Linked DNA regions of Marinoscillum sp. 108. Each later gene encodes a partner of the first gene's protein in a complex. Links are inferred from orthologs where the notes say so. Each region holds a gene or a part of one and is shown on either strand. Other genes may lie near its edges.

The links.
Region 2: the proteins of carA (region 1) and carB are in contact, whole or in part, in a solved structure (PDB 1KEE), measured with the Escherichia coli proteins. The link is inferred for Marinoscillum sp. 108 from one-to-one orthologs.

What each region holds. Positions count from the first base shown.
Region 1 is NZ_LR734817.1:628,362-631,478, reverse strand. The notes cover bases 1-2,788. They hold carA (glutamine-hydrolyzing carbamoyl-phosphate synthase small subunit), read left to right. Parts: upstream 1-733; coding sequence 734-1,843; downstream 1,844-2,788. Other genes in these bases: eno (phosphopyruvate hydratase), read left to right, coding at 1,840-2,788; rplQ (50S ribosomal protein L17), read left to right, coding at 41-640; GV030_RS20220 (DNA-directed RNA polymerase subunit alpha), read left to right, coding at 1-41. Outside these bases: more of eno, read left to right, coding at 2,789-3,117. UniProt on the Escherichia coli protein: Small subunit of the glutamine-dependent carbamoyl phosphate synthetase (CPSase).
Region 2 is NZ_LR734808.1:3,542,221-3,545,952, forward strand. What follows is about bases 330-3,732. They hold carB (carbamoyl-phosphate synthase large subunit), read left to right. Parts: upstream 330-718; coding sequence 719-3,532; downstream 3,533-3,732. Other genes in these bases: GV030_RS14420 (YafY family protein), read right to left, coding at 330-534; GV030_RS14430 (DUF4834 family protein), read left to right, coding at 3,547-3,732. Outside these bases: more of GV030_RS14420, read right to left, coding at 1-329. UniProt on the Escherichia coli protein: Large subunit of the glutamine-dependent carbamoyl phosphate synthetase (CPSase).

The DNA.
Region 1 (3,117 bases):
TTGGTATGGATCTTTCGAAATATAAATTGGAAGAAGAATAATGAGACACGGAAAGAAATTTAATCATCTTGGAAGAACAGCATCTCACAGAAAGGCGATGTTGTCGAATATGGCTTCTTCCTTGATTCTGCATAAGAGAATCAACACCACTGTAGCGAAAGCAAAAGCTTTGAGAAAGTATGTGGAGCCTTTGATCACAAAAGCAAAGACCGATACTACTCACTCCAGAAGGATTGCTTTTTCATACCTGCAGGATAAAGTATCTGTACAGGAGCTTTTCGGCCCTATCGCAGAGAAGATTTCTTCAAGACCAGGTGGATACACCAGAATCATCAAAACCGGTATCAGACTGGGTGATAACGCAGAAATGTGTATGATGGAGCTGGTAGACTTCAATGAGTTGTTGCTTCAGGATTCTGATGCTGCAAAAGCTAAGACCAGAAGATCAAGAAGAGGTGGTAAGAAAGGTGGGGAGTCTGCTGAAACTGCAGCTGTAGAAGAAGCAGTGGTGGTAGAGGAGCCGGTGGCCGAAGCTGCGGTAGCAGAAGAGGTGATCGAGGAAGCTGCTGCTGAGTCTACTGAGGAAGAGCCTACTAACGAGGCTTCTGATGACACAGAAGAAAAAGAGAAAAGTGAATAACTTAAGTTAAGAGATATAAAAGGGATTGGGTGTTGACCTAATCCCTTTTTTTATGTCTGATTTGTGAACGATAATTTCTTATTTTTGCAAGCCATGAAGCAACCAGAAAGAAAAAAAGCCCTCCTGCTATTAGAAGACGGTTCTCTCTTTGAAGGATATTCGATAGGGAAAACCGGTACTTCCGGAGGCGAAATATGTTTTAACACAGGAATGACCGGTTATCAGGAGATCTACACAGATCCTTCCTACTACGGTCAGATCATTGTGAATACCACACCACACATAGGAAACTATGGAGTTCATGTAGATGAAGATGAGTCTGCGCACCCGATGATCAAGGGATTGGTGGTGAATGACTTCACCCATCAATATAGCCGCAAGACAGCTTCTGAAGGGTTACATGAATATCTGGAAAAGCACAACACTGTTGGTATCACAGATGTGGATACAAGAATGTTGGTAAGACATATTCGCACCAAGGGCGCCATGAATGCAGTGATCACGTCTGAGATTTTTGATCTGGATGCATTGAAAACGAAGCTAAGTGAGGTGCCGAGCATGGAATCGTTAGAGCTTTCCAGTGTGGTGACCACCAAAACCGCTTATGAAGTAGGTCAGGAAAATACAGGCTTGCGAATTGCGGTCATGGATTTCGGGATCAAAAGATCCATTCTTAAGAATTTCGTAGAGCGTGATTGTCATTGCAAGGTATTCCCTGCGAATGCTACCCTCTCTGAAATGGAAGCATGGAATCCTGACGGTTACTTTCTGTCTAATGGCCCTGGAGATCCCGCGGCTATGGACTACGCCGTGGAGACGGTGAAAGGCATATTGGTAAAAGATTACCCCATTTTCGGTATATGTCTGGGCAATCAGCTTCTGGCCAGGGCGGTGGATATAGATACCTTTAAAATGCACCATGGTCACAGAGGACTTAACCATCCCGTGAAAAATTTGCAAACAGGAAAGAGCGAAGTGACTTCACAGAATCACGGTTTTTCGGTGAACATGGACTCTTTAAAAAACTCAACAACAGCAGAACTTACCCATCTCGATCTAAATGATAATACTGTAGAGGGACTAAGGTTGGTCAATAAGCCAGCTTTCTCCGTGCAGTATCATCCAGAATCATCCCCAGGACCCCATGATTCTGCCTATCTATTTGACGATTTTATACAACTAATTAAAGATCAGAAATCATGAGTATTATTGAAAGTGTACATGCAAGACAGATTCTCGACTCCAGAGGTAATCCTACAGTGGAAGTAGACGTCTATACGGAAAATGGTTTTATGGGCCGTGCGGCTGTTCCTTCTGGAGCATCTACGGGCGAGCATGAGGCTGTCGAGTTACGCGACGGGGATAAGTCCAAGTACTTAGGAAAAGGTGTTTTGAAGGCAGTGGAAAATGTGAATGAGCACATTGCCCCTGAGATTGTAGGCATCTCTGTATTTGAGCAGAAGCTGATAGATGATGTGATGATTGAGCTGGATGGCACGCATAACAAGAGTAAGCTGGGAGCTAATGCTATCCTTGGTGTTTCTTTGGCTGTAGCCAAAGCGGCAGCTGAGGAGTCAGGGCAGTCACTTTATCGTTATTTGGGAGGGGTGAATGCACACGTTCTTCCTGTACCTATGATGAACATCATCAATGGTGGATCGCACTCGGATGCACCGATTGCATTTCAGGAATTTATGATCCGACCTGTAGGAGCTCCTTCTTTCAGCGAAGCTTTGCGAATGGGTGCTGAGGTATTCCACAACCTGAAAAGCATCATTAAGGATAAAGGATTGAGTACTGCTGTGGGTGATGAGGGTGGATTTGCACCTAATTTCTCAGGTGGTACAGAGGAAGCATTGGATGCTGTATTGAAGGCGATCGATAAAGCTGGTTACAAGGCTGGTAAAGACATCACCATTGCGATGGACTGTGCTTCTTCAGAGTTTTTTGAAGGTGGAAAATACAACTACGCCAAGTTTGAAGGAGAGAGCGGTAAAGTGCGTACCAGCGCTGAGCAGGTAGACTATTTGGCCTCTTTGGTAGAGAAGTATCCAATCGACAGTATTGAGGATGGATGTGATGAAAACGACTGGGAAGGCTGGAAACTCCTCACTGAGAAAATTGGTAGCAAGTGCCAGTTGGTAGGTGATGATCTATTGGTTACCAATGTGAAATTTCTTGAAAAAGGAATCAAGGAGAAGGCTGCCAATTCTATCCTGATCAAAGTAAATCAGATTGGAACTTTGTCAGAAACTTTCGCAGCAATTGAGATGGCTCATAAAGCCGGATGGACTGCAGTGGTTTCTCACAGATCAGGAGAGACAGAAGACAACACCATCGCTGACATTTCCGTGGCATTGAACACTGGCCAGATTAAAACAGGATCTATGTCAAGGTCTGACAGAATGGCTAAATACAATCAGTTGTTGAGAATAGAAGAGGAACTGGGCGAAATGGCCAAGTACCCAACAGCTAAA
Region 2 (3,732 bases), on another replicon or contig:
CACCAGCCCCAAAGGAGCCACTTTTCTGTCGGTCGTCTGGTCTTTATAGTTAGAGTGATAGCGTATTTGAATAATTTTTCGGGCGGCCAGTGCCATCTGGATTTCTGCGATGTGTGAGTCAGGAAATCCAAAATTGGTAACTGTAGGTGAGGCGATCACCGAAATGCTTTGCTCCAGGGTGTCCAAAAACTCCCGGTCGTGACATTTGAGGACGGCCTTGATCTTGTACATCGCCTCCTGAAAATTTTTGGCAATCTGACTATCGGCATTTTGTTCGATCAACTTTGCGCCCAGTAGGAGCGCAGCGGCTTCTTCCTTATTGAAAACCACCGGTGGCAGGTGATAACCATCCACAATGAAGTATCCTTCTCCGGCATCTCCACCAATCGGCACCCCTGCTTCCATGAGTGACTTGAGGTCTCTGAAGATTGTCCGGCGGCTTACCCCAAAGCGCTCCTCAAAATCTTCCATCGGGATCCGTGGTTTTCCCTGAAGTTGAATAAGGATGGCAGTTAGTCGGTCAATACGATTCATCTGAAAAAATGCAATTTGCAATAATACATACTTGAAAATGAAGAGGTGGCCTTTATTGCTTTGGGAATTTGTAAATATGAAAATTAATCCGCCACTTTCTCAAATTTAGTTTTAATCGGTTTTCCCGTGGAGGTTCCCTGACTTAAATTTGCCCCAATTTGTACCTATGTAACCTCCATTACTTATGCCAAAAGACTCCAGTATTAAGTCAGTACTCATCATCGGAAGCGGTCCCATCATCATTGGTCAGGCCTGCGAGTTTGATTATTCAGGCTCTCAAGCAGCTAAATCGCTGAGAGAAGAAGGTATTGAGGTCACCCTTATCAATAGCAATCCGGCCACCATTATGACGGACCCGGTTACTGCCGATAACGTGTATCTCCTCCCACTGACCAAAAAATCCATTAAGGAGGTTCTGGAAAAACACGATATTGATGCCGTACTCCCTACGCAAGGGGGGCAGACAGCACTCAACCTCGCCATAGAATGTGATAAATCCGGAATTTGGGAAAAATACGGTGTGAAAATCATTGGGGTGGATATCAATGCCATCGAGACCACTGAAGACCGGGAAAAATTCCGTCTGAAGATGGCAGAGATCGGCGTAAATACCTGTAAGGGTGAAACAGCCACCTCCTTTCTGAAAGGAAAAGAGATCGCTCAGGAAATTGGATTTCCTTTGGTAATCAGACCATCCTATACCCTTGGTGGTTTTGGTGGCGGGTTTGTGGACAAGCCGGAAGATTTTGACAAAGCCCTCAATGCAGGCCTTCAGGCCTCACCGATCCATGAGGTGCTCGTGGAGCAGAGTATCATGGGCTGGAAAGAGTATGAGCTTGAGCTACTCCGTGATAACATCGGCAACATCATCATCATCTGTAGCATCGAAAATTTTGACCCGATGGGTGTCCATACAGGGGATTCCATCACGGTGGCACCAGCCATGACATTGCCAGATACTGTCTATCAGCAGATGCGGGACTTGGCTAAGCGCATGATGAATGCCATTGGCCAGTTTGCAGGGGGATGTAACGTTCAGTTTTCTGTACACCCTGAGACTGATGAGATTGTCGGTATTGAGATCAACCCGAGGGTTTCCAGGTCTTCAGCACTGGCTTCAAAGGCTACAGGATATCCTATTGCTAAGATTGCCGCCAAGCTGGCCATCGGGTACAACCTGGATGAATTGAAAAATCAAATCACGAAAACCACATCGGCCTTTTTTGAGCCGGCGCTGGATTATGTGATTGTAAAAATACCACGTTGGAATTTTGATAAATTCCCCGGATCGGACAGAAAGTTGGGACTTCAGATGAAGTCTGTAGGTGAGGCCATGGGTATCGGGAGGAATTTCCAGGAAGCCCTACAGAAGGCTTGCCAGTCCCTGGAGATCAAGCGGAACGGTCTGGGTGCTGACGGTCGCGAACTAAAAGACCAGCAGGAAATCCTGTACAGCCTTGAGAATCCAAGCTGGAATCGTCTTTTCCATATTTATGATGCGTTCAAGTTGGGCATACCCTTCAAGACCATCCAGAAGCTTACCAAAATTGACCCTTGGTTTTTACACCAGATTGAGGAACTGATCTATTTGGAAAACAAGATCAGTGCATTCACCCTGGATAGCTTGCCAAGACAATTGTTAAAAGAAGCCAAGGAAAAAGGATATGCCGACCGTCAGATAGCGCACTTGCTCAAGTGTTTGGAGAGCGAGGTTTACCAGAAGAGGAATGATGAGGGCATCAAGCGGGTGTACAAACTTGTAGACACCTGTGCTGCGGAGTTTGAGGCACAAACCCCATATTATTACTCATCTTTTGATCAGGAAAACGAGTCCATCTCAAGTGACAGAAAGAAAATAGTAGTGCTGGGTTCCGGTCCGAACAGGATTGGACAGGGAATTGAGTTTGATTACTCCTGTGTGCACGGAGTGCTCGCTGCCAAGGAGTGTGGGTACGAGACCATCATGATCAACTGTAATCCGGAGACTGTTTCCACTGATTTTGATGTGGCTGATAAACTCTACTTTGAGCCAGTCTTTTGGGAGCATATTTATGACATCATCCTTCATGAAAAACCTGAGGGAGTGATCGTTCAGCTGGGAGGGCAGACTGCTTTGAAGCTGGCAGAGAAACTCAGCAGGTATGGGATCAAAGTCATTGGTACCAGCTATGAAGCACTGGATCTGGCTGAGGACCGGGGGCGTTTTTCAGATTTGCTGAAAGAACAAGGCATCCCTTACCCGCAGTATGGTACGATAGAAGATGCTGAGGAAGCCATTGAACTCTCCAAGGAGATTGGTTTTCCATTACTTGTCAGACCTAGTTATGTACTGGGAGGCCAGAGCATGAAGATCGTGATCAACGAGCAGGAGATGGAAGAGCACGTGGTGAATCTGCTGAAGGAGAAAACCGATGGCAAGATTTTGCTGGATCACTTTCTGGAAGGGGCTATTGAAGCTGAAGCTGATGCCATTTGTGATGGTACGGATGTGTACATTATCGGGATCATGCAGCACATAGAGCCCGCAGGGATCCATTCTGGAGATTCTTATGCAGTACTACCCCCTTACAACCTGGGGGATTTTGTGATTCGGCAGATCGAAGAGTACACGATTAAAATCGCCAAGGCGCTGGAAACCGTTGGACTTATCAATATTCAGTTTGCCATCAAAGATGACAAAGTCTATATTATTGAGGCCAATCCAAGGGCTTCCCGTACGGTGCCTTTCATTTGCAAAGCCTACAGGGAGCCTTATGTGAACTACGCGACCAAGGTGATGCTGGGAGCCAAGAAGGTAAAAGACTTTGATTTCAAACCTTATAAGCACGGATATGCCATCAAAGAACCCGTGTTCTCTTTCCACAAGTTCCCTAATGTGAATAAGGAACTGGGACCCGAAATGAAATCTACGGGTGAAGCCATCTACTTCATCGATGATTTGATGGATGATTACTTTCTTGAAATTTACGCTGAACGAAACCTCTACCTCAGTAGATAAGTTAATAGAGTACTATGTTAAAATTCTTGTTGATAATAGCCCTCATATCTTATTTGATCTATCGAGTAGGAGGGTTTCTTTTCAAAATACTCTTTTTGGGCGCCCAGCAGCAGCGTCAACAATACCAAAGTACAGGACAAACTCATCAGCAGCATGCCAGAAGGCGTGCTGCTGGAAGTAACCTGGACATCGACTATGTC